DNA from 2 places in the Paraburkholderia sp. BR10872 genome. Region 1 is predicted to be linked to the other one. Evidence: predicted binding sites of a transcription regulator. Region 1 holds the regulator's gene; the other holds the start of a gene.
The links. Region 1 encodes FliA, which starts transcription of late flagellar genes. Its sites were predicted from a motif close to CTAAAGTTTNNNNNNNNNNNGCCGNTA; they were not measured.

Region 1 (7,335 bases):
GCACACGCTGCTCACGCAGACCGAGCAGGCGATGGGGCGTCAGCAGGCGCTGGGTCTCGCGCCGGTGATGCTGGTGCAGCACGCGCTGCGGCCCATGCTGTCGCGCTTCCTGCGCCGCAGTCTGCCGCAGCTCAAGGTGCTGTCGTATGCCGAGGTGCCCGATACGCGCAACGTGAAGGTGGTGAACGTGATCGGGGCGCACTGATCGCGCTGCCGTATCTGGACGAGAAAAAGCCCGCTTCTTGCGGGCTTTTTCGTTAGCCGCGCCGCGTGCGAGCCTTTCTGCACGTAATTTTTGCCTGTGCGCAGCTCCGCCACCGATTCCGCGAATTGCCCGCATTTCTCCGCCCTGATCCATCGATCATGGGGGGCTCACCTTCGAAATAATTCCAACATCGGAAAAGGCCTTGCACAGGACGCCAGGCCGGCAGCAATCCAGCGCCATTCCAGCAACAGACGACCGGCGGCGGCATTGGCCGCTCACCTCATCAGGGGCTTAGCTTGAACATTCGCAAATTCATCGGTGGCACCAGCCGCGACGCGTTACGGCTCGTACGCGAAGCGTTGGGTGCGGACGCCGTCGTTCTGTCGAACCGTACGCTCGACGACGGCAGCGTCGAAATCGTCGCGCTCGCGGACCGCGATCTCGCGGCGATCGCGCCGGCCGATGCTGCCGCCGCGCAAAGCCTGGGTGGCCTCGTGGCGCAAGGTGGTCAAGGCGCCCCGTTCGCGCAGCCCTCCGCCGCCATGACGCAGATGTCGCGCACGCCGCGCAGCGCGCCTGGCGCCGCTCCCGCGGCGCTCGCCGCCCCGGTGGGCGGTGCGAACCCCTACGCGAGCGGCATGCCGGACGTGTTCTCGTCGGTGTTCGGCGCGAGCCCGGAAGTGGGCGCCGAAAACGGCGGCGCGAGTGCCGACGCCGATGCCGATGGCGACCAGGCCGCCGACACCGCCGTCTCGCTCGGCAAGGAAGCGGCGGCCGCGTCGGCCGCCATTGCGCCGCTTTCGGCTTCGTCGCCTTCTTCGCGCGCCGCGGCAGGCCAGCAGGCCGCGCAATCCGCGATGCCGCCGACGCTGCAATCCGCGATGCAGGCCGCGCAATCGCAGCAAGCTGTCCCGCATGCGCATTCGCCGCTGCAAATGGCGCTGCAGGCCGCGACCGACTCGCTCGCCTCGCCGGCCTTTGCACCATCGTTTGCGTCCACGGCGCCGGCCGCCAACGCCAACGCCCAGGCCGCCGCACGTGAAGCCGCAGCGCGGCTCGAACAGGCCGCCGCCGCGCAGACGAGCGACGCGCCGCGCACGATGGCCGAATCGAACCCCTGGCTGATCGACCACGCCCGCCGTATCGCGAACCAGCAGAACGCGCCGCGCGTGCCGGGCATGACGCCTGCCACCGCCGCCGCGCGCGGCCTTGGCAGCGTCGCCGATCCGGTGCTGCCGCCCGACGTTGACGCCAGCACGCCCGACTGGGCGCTCGAGGCCGCTCATGTCGCCGCGCGCCGCGCCGCGCAGCGCCTCGGCCACGGTCCGGAAGCGGCGGGCCCCGCACCCGGCAGCCGCAATGCGCAGGGCGCCGATGCGGCGCAAAGCGTGAGCGAAGCGATCCGCGCGCGCATCGAGCAGGTCGTCAACGAAACCGTGATGAACGAGCTCGCCTCCATGCGCGGCATGATGGAAGAGCAGTTTGCGGGCCTCCTGTGGGGCGAGCGCCAGCGCCGCAGCCCGGTGCAGGGCGCGCTCACCAAGCAGCTGTTCGCCGCGGGCTTCTCGGCGCAACTGGTGAAGATGATGATCGACCGGCTGCCCGACGTGCAGACCGAAGAGGCCGGCATGGAGTGGCTCCAGTCGGTGCTCGAATCGAACCTGCCCGTGCTCGAAGACGAACAGGCGCTGATGGAGCGCGGCGGTGTGTTCGCGCTGATGGGCCCGACGGGCGTGGGCAAGACCACGACCACCGCGAAGCTCGCCGCGCGCTGCGTGATGCGCTTCGGCGCGAGCAAGGTGGCGCTGCTCACCACCGACAGCTACCGTATCGGCGGCCACGAGCAACTGCGCATCTTCGGCAAGATCCTCGGCGTTTCGGTGCACGCGGTGCGCGACGGCGCGGACCTCCAGCTCGCGCTCACCGAACTCAAGAACAAGCACATCGTGCTGATCGACACGATCGGCATGAGCCAGCGCGACCGCGCCGTGGCCGACCAGATCGCCATGTTGTGCGGCGCGGGCCGCCCGGTGCAGCGCCTTCTGCTGCTCTCGGCGACCAACCACGGCGACACGCTCAACGAAGTCGTGCAGGCCTACCAGAGCGGCCCGGACAACGCGCCGCTCACGGGCTGCATCCTCACCAAGCTCGACGAGGCGACCAACCTCGGCAGCGCGCTCGACACCGTGCTGCGCTACAAGCTGCCGGTGCATTACGTCTCGACGGGCCAGAAGGTCCCCGAGAACCTTTACGTGGCGACGCGCCGCTTCCTGATCCGCAGCGCTTTCTGCATTCCGCGAGAGAGTTCGCCGTTCGTGCCGCACGAAGACGATATCCCGGCGCTGCTGTCGGCACTCTCGACGCGTACGAATTCGCAGGCTCCCGAGGTCAGGTTTGGATAAGTTCGTAATCGATCAAGCTGAAGGGCTGCGGCGGCTTCTCGCGCGTGAAGGCTCGCGCGTGGTCGCAGTGACGGGCGGTGCAGGTTCGCCCGGACGCACGACCACGGTGGTCAATCTCGCGGCGGCGCTCACCGCGCAGGGCAAGGACGTGCTCGTGATCGACGAGTGTCTGGGACCCCGCTCGGTTTGTGCGCTGGTGGGCGGTGTGCGGGGCGCAGGCAACTTCGCCGCCGTCGTGCGCGGCGAGCGCACGCTTGACGAAGCCGTGGGCCGCCATGCGCTCGGCTTCGGCGTGCTGGCCGCCTCGCGCGACAATCGCGCGCAGTACACGTCCGCCCAGCTGCAGAAGGTCATTTCGGGCCCCGCGGACATCGTACTGATCGACGCGCAGCTCGACGCCGATGGCGCGCTTTCGCCGCTCGCCATGCATGCGCACGATGTGCTGATCGTGATGCGCATCGGTGCGCAGTCGATCACGGACGCCTACGCGTGCATGAAACGGCTGCACTTCGCGCATGCGATCGCGCAGTTTCGCGTGCTCGCGAATCATGTGGCGAACGCGAGCGACGCGCAGGCCGCGATCGAGAATCTCGCAGGGGTGGCGAGCCGCTACCTGAGCGTGTCGCTCGACAGCGCCGGAAGCGTCGCCGCCGATCAGCACATGGCGCAGGCGCTCAGGCTTGCGCGCTGCATCGTCGATGCGTTTCCGTCGACGGCCGCCGCGCGCGATTTCCGCCACGTGGCCGCCGAGCTGCCGCACTGGCCGATGCGACCCGCGGTCTCGGCGTGCTCGCCGGCCACGGCACGCGCCAATGCACTGTTCGGCGCGAAGGACGAAGAACATGAAGCGGCGGGCCATGCACCCGCCGACGATCCGGACGGCGCGCCGCAAGCCGGCGTCCAGCCCCACGCTACCCATGCAACAAACGCCGCACACAGCACGCTCGCCGCGAACGCCGATTCGTTCGTAGCGGCCGTGACGGGTGTGCATCCCGCACCCAACGCAACATCCGCGTCCGCTCCGGCCCATGTGGGCTGGCGGACCGATACGCCCGCGCAGCGGACGTCGCCGCAGCACGTCTGACGTGCGCACGACGACGCCAACAGGGAGATGAGAAGTGGAGAGCACGATGTATAACGCTCAAGGAAAAATTTCGCAGGCCGACGTGCTCGCGAAATACGCGCCGCTCGTCAGACGGCTCGGCTTGCAGCTCGTCGCCAAGATGCCGGCGAGCGTGGACCTCGACGACCTGATCCAGGCCGGCATGATCGGCCTGCTCGACGCGGCCAACCGCTACAAGGAAGATCAGGGCGCGCAGTTCGAGACCTACGCGAGCCAGCGCATTCGCGGCGCAATGCTCGACGAGCTGCGCAGCAACGACTGGCTGCCGCGCAGCCTGCGCCGCACCTCGCGTGAAGTGGAAAGCGCGGTGCACAAGGTGGAGCAGCGGCTCGGGCGCTCGGCGAGCGAGACGGAGATCGCCGAGCATCTGAGCATGCCGCTCGACGAGTATCAGAGCATGCTGCAGGAACTGCATGGCAGCCAGCTCATCTACTACGAAGACTTCGACCGCTCCGCCGAGGACGAACCGTTCCTCGACCGCTACTGCGTCGATCATTCGGACCCGCTTTCGGCGCTGCTCGACGACAGCCTGCGCGGCGCGCTCATCGAGGCGATCGACCGGCTGCCCGAGCGCGAGAAGCTGCTCATGTCGCTCTATTACGAGCGCGGCATGAACCTGCGCGAAATCGGCGCGGTGATGGAGGTGAGCGAGTCGCGCGTGTGCCAGCTGCACAGCCAGGCGGTGGCGCGCCTGCGCACGCGGCTGCGCGAGATGTCGTGGGCCGGCCAGGAGAATTGAGGCGGTAGACGGCGCGCGCGGCGGCCAGCGCGAGCGGGACTGAAGTTGCAATGAAAGAGCCGGGGTGCGAGAGCGCCCCGGCTTTTTTGTTGGCGGACTGGACTCGCGCGAAACAAAAAAGCCGAAGCATCACTGCTTCGGCTTTTGTCTTTGGCGGACGATCTACGCGCGCTTACAGCCCGAACGCCGGCAACCGCCCATCGGGACCGTACAGCATCGAGCCGTTGCCCGTTTCGCCGCGCAGGATCGAGAGCGCGCGACGGTTATGCTCCATGCGCGTGCGGATCATCATGCCAATGGTGAGATTCTTGCGGCGCGCGCGCTCGGTCGACCCCTTGAGCAGCGCCCACTGACTTGCCAGACGCGCGTCGCCGTCGCAGGCCATTTCGATGCCCTTGCGGCCGCCCGGCAGGCCGAGGCCGGCCAGTTGCGCGTCGCGCGCTTTTTCGAGGCCCGCGAGACGCTGCGTGAGCGTCGTCTTCTGCTCGACGATTTGCGGGAGCGCCTCCATGCCATCGGCCGACACGAGCGCCTTTTCTTCATAGGCGAGCAGCGACGCGAACGCCTCGACCGTGGCGTGTTCGTCGATCAGTGTGGCCAACAGGGCATCTTTCATTGCAAGGCACCAAAAAAAGCGAGGTTTGCGCGGCGCTCGCGCATCGGGCGTCAGTTGCCCGACGTCGGCTTCATGAGGTCGCGCGCGGTCTGGATCACGCCGTCGGCGATCTTGCCGGAGTCGATCTGCAACGTGCCGTTGCGGATCGCGTCCTTGATCGACTGCACGTGCGCCGTGTCGATGTCGGCGGAACCGCTCGCCGCGAGCGAGCGCATCGTCGACGAGAGCGACGACAGGCTCACGTTCGCGCCGCCTTGGGCGGCGGCGGTCGTGCCGCCTGCCGCGCCGGAGGTGGTAGCGGTGTCGGTGCTTACGCCGGTCGAATCGGCTTGCGAGCGCGCGAGGCCATCCTGCAGCGTGCGCGGATCATTGCGGGTGGAGGAGTCAACTTTCACGATGGGCGTTCCTGATCGATTTGACCTTGATAACGGCACAGGTCGGGCCGAACTTTAGCCGAAAAATCCCACCGTTACATGCTGTTACGTGTGCTGGCGCACAAAGCCGGAGACGGCCGGATCGGGCCGCCGGACGGGGCTCGGCGCGCCCTGATCCGGCCCTTGCCAGCGCTTACCGGCCCTAGATCTGCACCTGCACGGTACCCGCGTCCTTGACCACGCCCGAGATGATCTGGCCGCCGCTCGTGCGCACGCGCACCTGCTGGCCCGGCTCGGCGTTGTTGAGCGCGCTGCCCTCGGCGGAGATCGTGAAGTTGCTGCCCACGGCAATCACCTTGACCGTCTGGCCGATGACCACCGAGGCGGCGCTGCGCAACATGTCGGTGCGCAGCGGCAGTCCCGCGGAAATCCGGGCGAGCGCGACGGCGCCGGTCGCCTGGTTGGGATCGGTGATGATGGTCTGCGGCAGGTTCGCGAGGTCGCCCGCGCGCGGCATGAAATCGGCGGCCGAAAGCGCTTCGCCCGCGCCGATCTGGCGCGAGGCCACGTAGTAGGTCACGTCCACCGCAATGCGCGCGCTCACATAGAGCGTCCACGGCTTCGCGCCGATGCAGCGCACGCCCACGGTCGTGTGGCCATAGGTGCGCGCGCCCGGCGGCATGAACGGCTCGAGTGACGTGCAGGCTGCGAGGCCACGCGGAAACACCGGCGCGACCGTGATGCTCACGTGGCCCGGCAAGCCAGCCGACTGCTGCTGCAGGAAGGCGAGCGCGGCGGCGCGGATCGATTCGCCGTCCTGCTGGCCCGGCGGCGTGGCCTGCACGTTCGTGGCGACGGCGCTGGTATTGGGATTCGGCGGCGCGCCGGCGCTTGCGCTGGCAACCGGCTTCGCGAGCGTCGCCGCGCCGGCGTCCACGACCACCGGGGCGACGCGGTTCGCGGCGGTAGACAGGTTCACGCGCTGCAGCGTGCCCGAATTGTTCGCGTTGGCCGCCGGCACGCGCATGGGCTGGGCGCTCGCGCCCGGCGCGGGAACCGTGACGATGCGCGGCGCGTCGCCTTGGGTTGCGCGCTCGCCGGGACCCGGTATCGTGATCATGCCGTTCGACTCGACGCCCGCGCGTGCATCCTCCGGCACGCCGCGCGAATTCAGATCGGCGTAGCTGGCCGCGCGCAGCGGTGCGGCCTCATTGGCGGGAGCAACGCTGGCCACAGCCGCGGCGGGCTTCTTCGCATTGCTCGCGAGCATCGCGTTCATCTGCGCGGCGTCGGCGCCCGAGCGGTCGCCGGGGCCCGCAATGAAGATCTGGCCGCCGGCGGCTTCAGATTGCGCCGGAGTTTGTGCATGAGCGAGCGTGCCGCCAAAGAGCGCGCTGCCAAGGGCGCAGGCCAGCACGCACGTCCAGGACGCGCGCCACGACAGCGCGCGCGCACGCCGCTCCAGGCCGTCGTGCGGCCTACGGAAAGGGGCAGTCTGCGGCATTGTCGTTCTCCATCGATTGCATTGACACGCCTCGCATTCTAGGCGGCGCCCCCCGCGCGCTTGCGTCGAATAGAGGGGCGCTTTACCGGCTATTCGTCCGATTGGTTCTTGCCACCCCCGCCTAATATTCCACTCCATGCGCAAAGGCCTTCGGACCACGCGCCTAACGTTTGCGCCGGTTTCCCCGCCGCCTGGCGAGCCCGCCGCGCTCACGCCGAATCCTTTTCGTTTCACGGAGAACGCCCGATGCTGGACAAACTCGATGCCGAATTCGCCTTTGGGCGCGAAGCGCTCGATGTGCGCGCCACGCGGCAGGCATTGATCTCTTCGAACATCGCGAACGCCGACACGCCGGGTTACCAGGCGCGCGAC
Region 2 (7,335 bases), on a different contig from region 1:
CCATGTCATGAGCACGGCGACGGTGGCAAGCCCGGCTGCGAGCCCCCACCAGAGCCCGAGCGCGCCGAGGCCGAAGTAAAACGCCAGCGCGTAGCCCAGCGGAAAGCCGATCCCCCAGTAACCAAGCGTGGCCGCGAGCATCGGCACGCGCGTGTCCTTCAGGCCGCGCAGGCAGCCCGAACCCACGGTCTGCGCGCCGTCGACGATCTGGAAGATGGCCGCGACGCCGAGAAGCGTGGCGGCGAGCGAGACCGTCTGCGCATTGGCCGGGTCGTCGAGATGCAGGTAGAGCCCGACAATCCAGTGCGGCGCCAGCACCATCACGAGCGCCGAGAGCGACATGAAGCCGACGCCGAGCCCGAGCGCGACGAAGCCCGCATGGCGTGCCGCGCTCGGCACACCCGCGCCGGACCAGTAACCCACGCGCACGTTGGCCGCCTGGCCGATCGCGAGCGGCACCATGAACGTGACAGAGGCCACGTTCAGGGCGATCTGGTGCGCCGCCAGCGGCGTCTCCCCGAGCAGGCCGGCGAGCAGGCCGGTGGCGAGAAAGAGCGTCGCTTCGACCGCATAGGTGATCGCAACCGGCCAGCCGATCGTGAAGAGTTCGCCCATCAGCGGCGCCGTCGGTCGGCGCGCGACGACGAAACGCTGGTGCGAAGGCCGCAGGTGCAGCAGCGCCATCAGCACGAACGCGGTGAGCCACACGGTGATGGTCGTCGCTACCGCCGAGCCGAGAAAGCCGAGGCGCGGCAGGCCCCAGGCACCGTGGATCAGGCCGAAGTTGAGAAAGCCGTTGATGAAGACGCACGCCACCGACACCCACAGGAGGCGCCGCGCCGCGCCGATGGCGGGCAGGAACGAGCGCATGAGCCCCACGCCGATAAGGCTGGCGGGCGCGCCCCAGCGCAGCACGGCCGTGTATTCGCCGATGTGATGCGCGAGCAGCGTCGGCTCCCCGAGGGCGCGCAGGATCGGCTCGGCGAACGAGAGCAACGCGAACGCCGGCACGGAAAGCAGCAGGGACAGCGCGAAACCGGTCCAGTAGATGTGCGGTACGTGGCTTTCGTTGTCGGCGCCGCGCGCCTGCGCGACGCTCACGCTCACCGAGGTCAGCACGCCCTGCAGCACGGTGACCACCACGAAGAACAGGTTAGCGCCGAGGCCGCCCGCGGCGAGCGCGTCGGCGCCGAGCGAGCCGAGCAGCACCGTGTCGGTCACGCTCATCGCCATCTGCGAGAGTTGGGCGATCGCGAGCGGCCCGGCGAGGCGGGCGGTGTCGGCTGCATGGCGGCGCAGCGTGGGCGGCGCGGCAACGGCGCGGCGGGAAAGCGTAGTTCGAGTCATGAAAAACAAGCGGCGCGAGATAAGCGCGCCGCGAGGCAGGGTTCGTCTGTCAAAACTGAAAGCTTATTGCGAGACAGCGACCTTGTCGATCCAGATGCTCAAATCTGGTGCATAGCCGGCGCCTGCGGGCAAGTTCCGGCGGGGTTCACTCGCTCGCCTTGATGGCAATGCGGGTGTCGCCGAGCAGCACGGCCTGGCCCGCGCGGATCTTGCACGTCTTGCGCAGCTCGACTTCGCCGTCCACCTTCACCGCGCCCGAGGCGACGATCTGCTTGGCCGAGCCGCCGCTGTCGGCGAGTCCGGTGATCTTCAGGAGGTTGTGCAGTTCGACGTAGTCGCCGGTCAGCGTGAAATCGAGGTTGGGCATGGCGGATTCAAATTCGAAAGGCGTGCGGCTAGCGCGCGACGGGTGAGCATCATAAGCGATGGCGGGCTCGCGGCAGCGCCTGCCAGCGCATCGTTACATGCAGGGGCCAGATGTTATGAATTCGTCAGTAAATGAAACGTTGAGTAACGTCGCGGGACCCCGCGGCGATCTTCATACCAAAATGGTTTCACCCGGATCGACAGCGCCGCTCGAGTTTTTCTGGTGCGGTTCCGTCGAGCCGGGGCGCGATTGTGGCGGGCTTGCCCACCGCATAAGCGCCTTCGGAACCACTGCAAAGAGGATACGCCATGACCCAGATCGCCAAGCTGCTCACTGCTACCGCCGCTTTTGCCACCGTGACCACTGCCGCCGTATTTGCGCAGGGCGCGTATGCCCAAAACGCGACCCAGGGCGCGACACAGGCCGGCGAAGCCCCAACGATGGCGCCTTCCGGCGCGCCGGCCATGGCGCCGGGCGCTGCCCCTGGCCAGATGACCGGGCAGGCGCCGAGCCAGGCGCCGGCGGCCGCAGGGATCGCGCAGCCCGCGCCCGCGCCGCAGGCCCTGACCGCACCGCAGTCCGCCGACCCGCTGGTGCAAAAGCGCAACGCGAACGCGGCGGCGAACGCCGAATACCGCATCGCGAAGAAGTCGGCGAACGCCGAGTACGGCGACGCGAAGAAGCAGGCGAAGTCGCAGTACAAGGCGCAGGTGAAGGACGCGAAGATCAACCACAAGGCCGATCGTCAGGCCAACGACTCGGAAATGAAGGACCAGATGAACGGCATGTCGGCCCAGCAGCAGGGCGGCCAGTCGCAGTAACGATCGGCTGATGCCGAAGGCGCCCGCGCCTTTGGGGGCGCCGGCCTTGTGCCTGGCCTTGTGAGCGGCGGCGTCCGGCAACGGGCGCCGCCGTTTTGTCTGGCGGCTCCCGGGTGTCGGCGGCGGCGAAACGCGCCGTGGCGTTGTCGTTAAATCCCGCCAGATCGCCGTGGAATCAGGCGCTTGCGGACGCATGGTGTATGGATATACAGTATGCGTCGCTCCTTCCCGATTCGCCACGTTCATCGTCCCAGCGCCCGCCGTGTCCACCGTTTCCGTTGCCGATTCCTCCGTCTCCGATGCCAGCCAGGCGCGCGCCGAAGCAGCCAATGCCGTTGGCGCGTGGCTCGCGAAACTCAACGATGCGCAGCGCGAGGCCGTCGAACACGGCGGCGAAGCGGGCTACGCGCCCGGTTCCGCGCTGCCGGGCCCGCTGCTCGTGATCGCGGGCGCCGGGTCGGGCAAGACGAATACGCTCGCGCACCGCGTCGCGCATCTGATCGCGGGTGGCGCCGACCCGCACCGCATCCTGCTGCTCACGTTCTCGCGGCGCGCCGCGCTGGAAATGACGCGGCGCGTGGCGCGTATCGCTGCCAGCGCCCCAGGCGCGGCCGCCGTGCTCGCGCAAGGGCTCAGTTGGGCGGGCACCTTTCACGGCGTGGGCGCGCGGTTGTTGCGCGAGTACGCGGATCACATCGGCCTGTCGCCGGCGTTCACGATCAACGACCGCGAGGATTCCGCGGATCTTATGAATCTGGTGCGCCACGAGCTGGGTTTCTCGGCCAAAGAAAAGCGCTTCCCCTCGAAATCGACTTGCCTCGCGATCTATTCGCGCGCGGTCAATACGGGCGATTCGCTCGCCAATGTGCTCAACCGTTCGTTCTCGTGGTGCCTCGAGTGGGAGCCGCAGCTACGTGCGCTGTTCGCCTCGTACGTGGACGCCAAGCAGAAGCAGAACGTGCTCGACTACGACGACCTGCTGCTCTACTGGGCCCACATGGCCGCGGAGCCGGCCATCGCCGCCGATCTCGCGGGCCGCTTCGATCACATCCTCGTCGACGAATACCAGGACACCAACCGCCTGCAGGCCTCGATCCTGCTCGCGCTCAAGCCCGATGGCCGCGGCCTCACCGTGGTCGGCGACGACGCCCAGGCGATCTATTCGTTTCGCGGCGCGACCGTGCGCAACATTCTCGACTTCCCGGCGCAGTTCGACCCGCCCGCGCGTCAGGTGACGCTCGAACGCAATTACCGTTCGACGGCGCCGATCCTCGCCGCCTCGAACGCCGTGATCGACGCCGCCGCCGAGCGCTTCACCAAGAACCTGTGGACCGAACGCCCCTCGCAGCAGCGCCCGCGCCTCGTCACCGTGGCCGACGAGGCCACCCAGGCGCGCTATGTCGTCGAGCAGATTCTCGAGGCGCGTGAAGCGGGCATGAAACTCAAACAGCAGGCCGTGCTGTTTCGCGCGGCGCACCACAGCGCGACGCTCGAAATCGAACTGGCGCGACGCAATATCCCGTTCGTGAAGTTCGGCGGACTGCGTTTTCTCGACGCCGCGCACGTGAAAGACGTGCTGGCGGTGCTGCGCTGGGCCGAGAATCCGCTCGACCGTGTGGCGGGGTTTCGCGTGACGCAGTTGCTGCCGGGCGTCGGGCCCGCCAACGCCGCGCGCCTGCTCGACCAGGTGTCAGCGTGCACGGGCGCGTATCGCGCCGCCGAGGCGCTCGCGGCTTTCGCGCCGCCGCCGCGCGCGGCCGAGGACTGGCCGGCGTTTGCGTCGCTCATCGACGGCCTCTCGATGCGCTCGACGCCGTGGCCGGCCGAATTCGAGCGCGTGCGGCGCTGGTACGAGCCGCATCTCGAGCGCAATCACGAAGACGCCCAGGTGCGTCTCGCCGACTTGCTGCAGATGGAGAGCATTGCGAGCACCTACGCCTCGCGCGAGCGCTTTCTCACCGAACTCACGCTCGATCCGCCCGACGCGACGAGCGCCGAATCGGCCGATCCGCTGCTCGACGAAGACTACCTGATCCTTTCGACGATCCATTCGGCGAAAGGTCAGGAGTGGCGCAACGTGTTCGTGCTCAACGGCGTGGACGGCTGCATTCCGTCCGATCTCGGCGCGGGCAGCGACGAGGAACTGGAGGAGGAGCGGCGGCTGCTCTATGTGGCGATGACGCGCGCGAAGGAGGATCTGCACATCGTCGTGCCGCAGCGCTTTTATGTGCACAACCAGGTGGCGTCGGGCGACCGGCACGTGTGGGCCTCGCGCACGCGCTTCATCGCGACGCCCATGCTGCCGCTGTTCGAATCCCGCGCGTGGCCGCCCGCGCCCGTGGCGAGCGCGCCGAGCGCGGCCGGACTCGCCGCCGCCGCGCAGGCGAAGGTCGAGATCGCCGCGAAGCTCAGGAAGATGTGGGATTGAGGGGGAAAGCGGGGCGCGCGCCGTTTTCAGGCGCGCGCGCCAGCGCTTAGCGCCGCTGCTCGCGTGCCGTGCTGCGCTGCGGCGGCATGAAGAAGTTGCGCATCCACGCGGCGAGGCGCGTGAACACATCGTCGGGCTCCTCGACGAAAATCTCGGGCTTGAGCAGGCGCAGATACTCCATGATCTGTTGCGCTTCCTGCTTCTGGAACACGCCATGCGTCACGCCGAGCCTCAGCAGCCCGCGCAGCTCGCCCAGACGCTCGCGAGCCGCGCTGCCGCTCGCCTGTTCACAGCCGATCTTCGCTTCGTACACGCGCTGACGCAGCGACTCGGTGAGGCGCCACGCGGGCGTCTGCATCGACTCTTCGAGGGCCTGGATGTCCTGCACGCCCGACTTGATCTGCGCCGCCAGCGGGTCGACCAGCGTGTCGTCGCCCTGGGCTTCGCTCACGATGGCCGCCGCCCAGTCGCGGCACTGCTTCGAGAGTTCGTCGGGCGTCCACTCGGGCCGCGACGCGAAGCCGAAACCGAATTCGCCTGCCTGACGCATCAGGATCGAGACGACCTCGGGGAATTCCTTGTCGAGCGTGCGCTTGGCCCACGCGTACTGGCCGCCTTGCAGGAGCCGCTGGACGGCGTGCTCCGTGAGCGGCGTCATGTTGTCGAGCAGCTTCGCGCGCAGGTAGTCCTCGAATTCCGGCGTGGCGAATTGCGGGTCGAGTTTGAGCGAGACGCGCAGGAACGCGTCGAAATCCTTGCGCAGCGACGCAAGCGTTTCGTCCTTCAGGTTAAGGGTGATATGCCCCATTGTGGTTGCCCCGGTGTAATCCTTGTCGCTTCTCGCGTGCTCTCGCCGTTCGAGCAGTGGCCTGCCAGAGCAGGCCCTGACGGGTTTAACGGCGCTCCGGGGTGAAACTTGAGCGTAAGGGGCGACGCTTGCCTCTAGCGCAGGACAACGCCTTGCCAGAGGAAGAACACGCCGAGCCCGATCGCGATGGTGAGGAGCGGGCGCTTCGTGAGCGCGCTGACGACGATCGCCGCGAGCGCGCCGACGAGTTGCGGGTTGCGCCAGGTCAGCTCGGCGCCCTGACCGTGGGGCGAGACCGCCATCGGCACGATGATCGCCGTGAGCACGGTGACGGGCACGAAGCCGAGCGCGGTGCGCACGAGCGGCGGGAATACCAGCCGGTCGCCGAGCACGAACACCGCAGTGCGAATGACCAGGGTGATCAGGGCCATGCCGAGAATCAGGACGACGTAGTTCATTGCCCGGCTCCTGCGGTGCGTTGGACGTTGGGGGACTTGCGGGAGGACTCGCTGCCGGCGCGGGCGCCGCGCGACGAACCTGGCCGTGAGAGCACGACACCCACGACCACGCCCGCGAGCACGGCGCCGAGCAGCCCGAGCTTGTACGGCCAGCCCTGCCAGAAAAAGGCGAGCGCGCCCGCAGTCGCGGCGGCGGCGAGGTAGCGCAAGGCAACCAGCTGTGGCACGACGATGGCGATGAAGGTCGCGACCATCGCGAAGTCGAGGCCGAGCGACTGCAGACCCGGGAACGCCGCGCCGAACAGCAGGCCGGCCGCGGTCCAGAGTTGCCAGTTCAGGTACATCGAGAGGCCCGAGCCGAGGAAATGCCACGGCGAGACGTCGTCGCCGGGCGGATGGCGGCGCAAATGCGCCCACGCGACGGCGAAGACCTCATCGGTGAGCAGGCTGCCGAGCACGAGCCGCCAGCGCAGCGGCAGGTGCGAGATATAGGGCGCGAGCGTCGCGCTATAGAGCACGTGGCGCAGGTTCACGATGAACGTGGTGGCCCAAATCACCGCGAAGCTCGCGTGCGAAGCGATCAGCCCGAGCGCGATGAATTGCGCGGAGCCGGCGAACACGGCGAGCGACATGAACTGGCCGTGCCAGAGCGAAAGCGGGCCCGAGGTGACGAGCGTGCCGAAGATCACGCCGAAGGGCGCGGCGCCGATCATCATGGGGATCGTGTCGCGCGCGCCGGCGATGAATTCGGCAAGGCGGTTGGGATGCGTGGTCAAACTGTCCTCCTGATACAAGGGGACAGCATAGCGGGCCGCCTTACGCGTGGCTTGTACGTTCTTGCGGCCGGATGCGGGTTGGCGCGTTCAGGACGACTGCCAGCGCCCCGGCGGCACGCCGAACATGCGCCGAAAGTGTCGCGTGAAATGGCTCTGGTCGGTGAAACCGCTCGCGGCGGCGACCTCGGCAACCGTAGCGCCTTCGCGCAGCGGGGCGAGGGCGCGTTGCAGGCGCAACTGGGTGCGCCAGGCGTGCGGCGGCAGCCCGGTTGCCTGCGTGAAGAGCCGCGCGGCGTGAAACGGCGAGAGGCCGACCGCCTGGGCGAGATC

Region 2: the regulator FliA is predicted to act here: its motif matches at 5,858-5,884, upstream of AB4Y43_RS07415 (DUF4088 family protein).

Annotation. Positions count from the first base shown of each region.
Region 1 is NZ_JBFRCN010000004.1:125,019-132,353, forward strand. Features, by position in the region: gene flhA (flagellar biosynthesis protein FlhA) at 1-205, shown strand, start outside; gene flhF (flagellar biosynthesis protein FlhF) at 502-2,607, shown strand; partial or broken gene AB4Y43_RS05230 (MinD/ParA family protein) at 2,600-3,382, shown strand; gene AB4Y43_RS05235 (RNA polymerase sigma factor FliA) at 3,738-4,469, shown strand; gene AB4Y43_RS05240 (flagella synthesis protein FlgN) at 4,642-5,085, opposite strand; gene flgM (flagellar biosynthesis anti-sigma factor FlgM) at 5,136-5,480, opposite strand; gene flgA (flagellar basal body P-ring formation chaperone FlgA) at 5,662-6,963, opposite strand; gene AB4Y43_RS05255 (flagellar basal body protein) at 7,210-7,335, shown strand, end outside.
Region 2 is NZ_JBFRCN010000006.1:139,502-146,836, reverse strand. Features, by position in the region: gene AB4Y43_RS07435 (MATE family efflux transporter) at 1-1,347, opposite strand, end outside; gene AB4Y43_RS07430 (RNA-binding S4 domain-containing protein) at 1,493-1,714, opposite strand; gene AB4Y43_RS07425 (hypothetical protein) at 2,023-2,535, shown strand; gene AB4Y43_RS07420 (ATP-dependent helicase) at 2,729-4,963, shown strand; gene AB4Y43_RS07415 (DUF4088 family protein) at 5,010-5,771, opposite strand; gene AB4Y43_RS07410 (AzlD domain-containing protein) at 5,906-6,229, opposite strand; gene AB4Y43_RS07405 (AzlC family ABC transporter permease) at 6,226-6,945, opposite strand; gene AB4Y43_RS07400 (AraC family transcriptional regulator) at 7,093-7,335, opposite strand, start outside.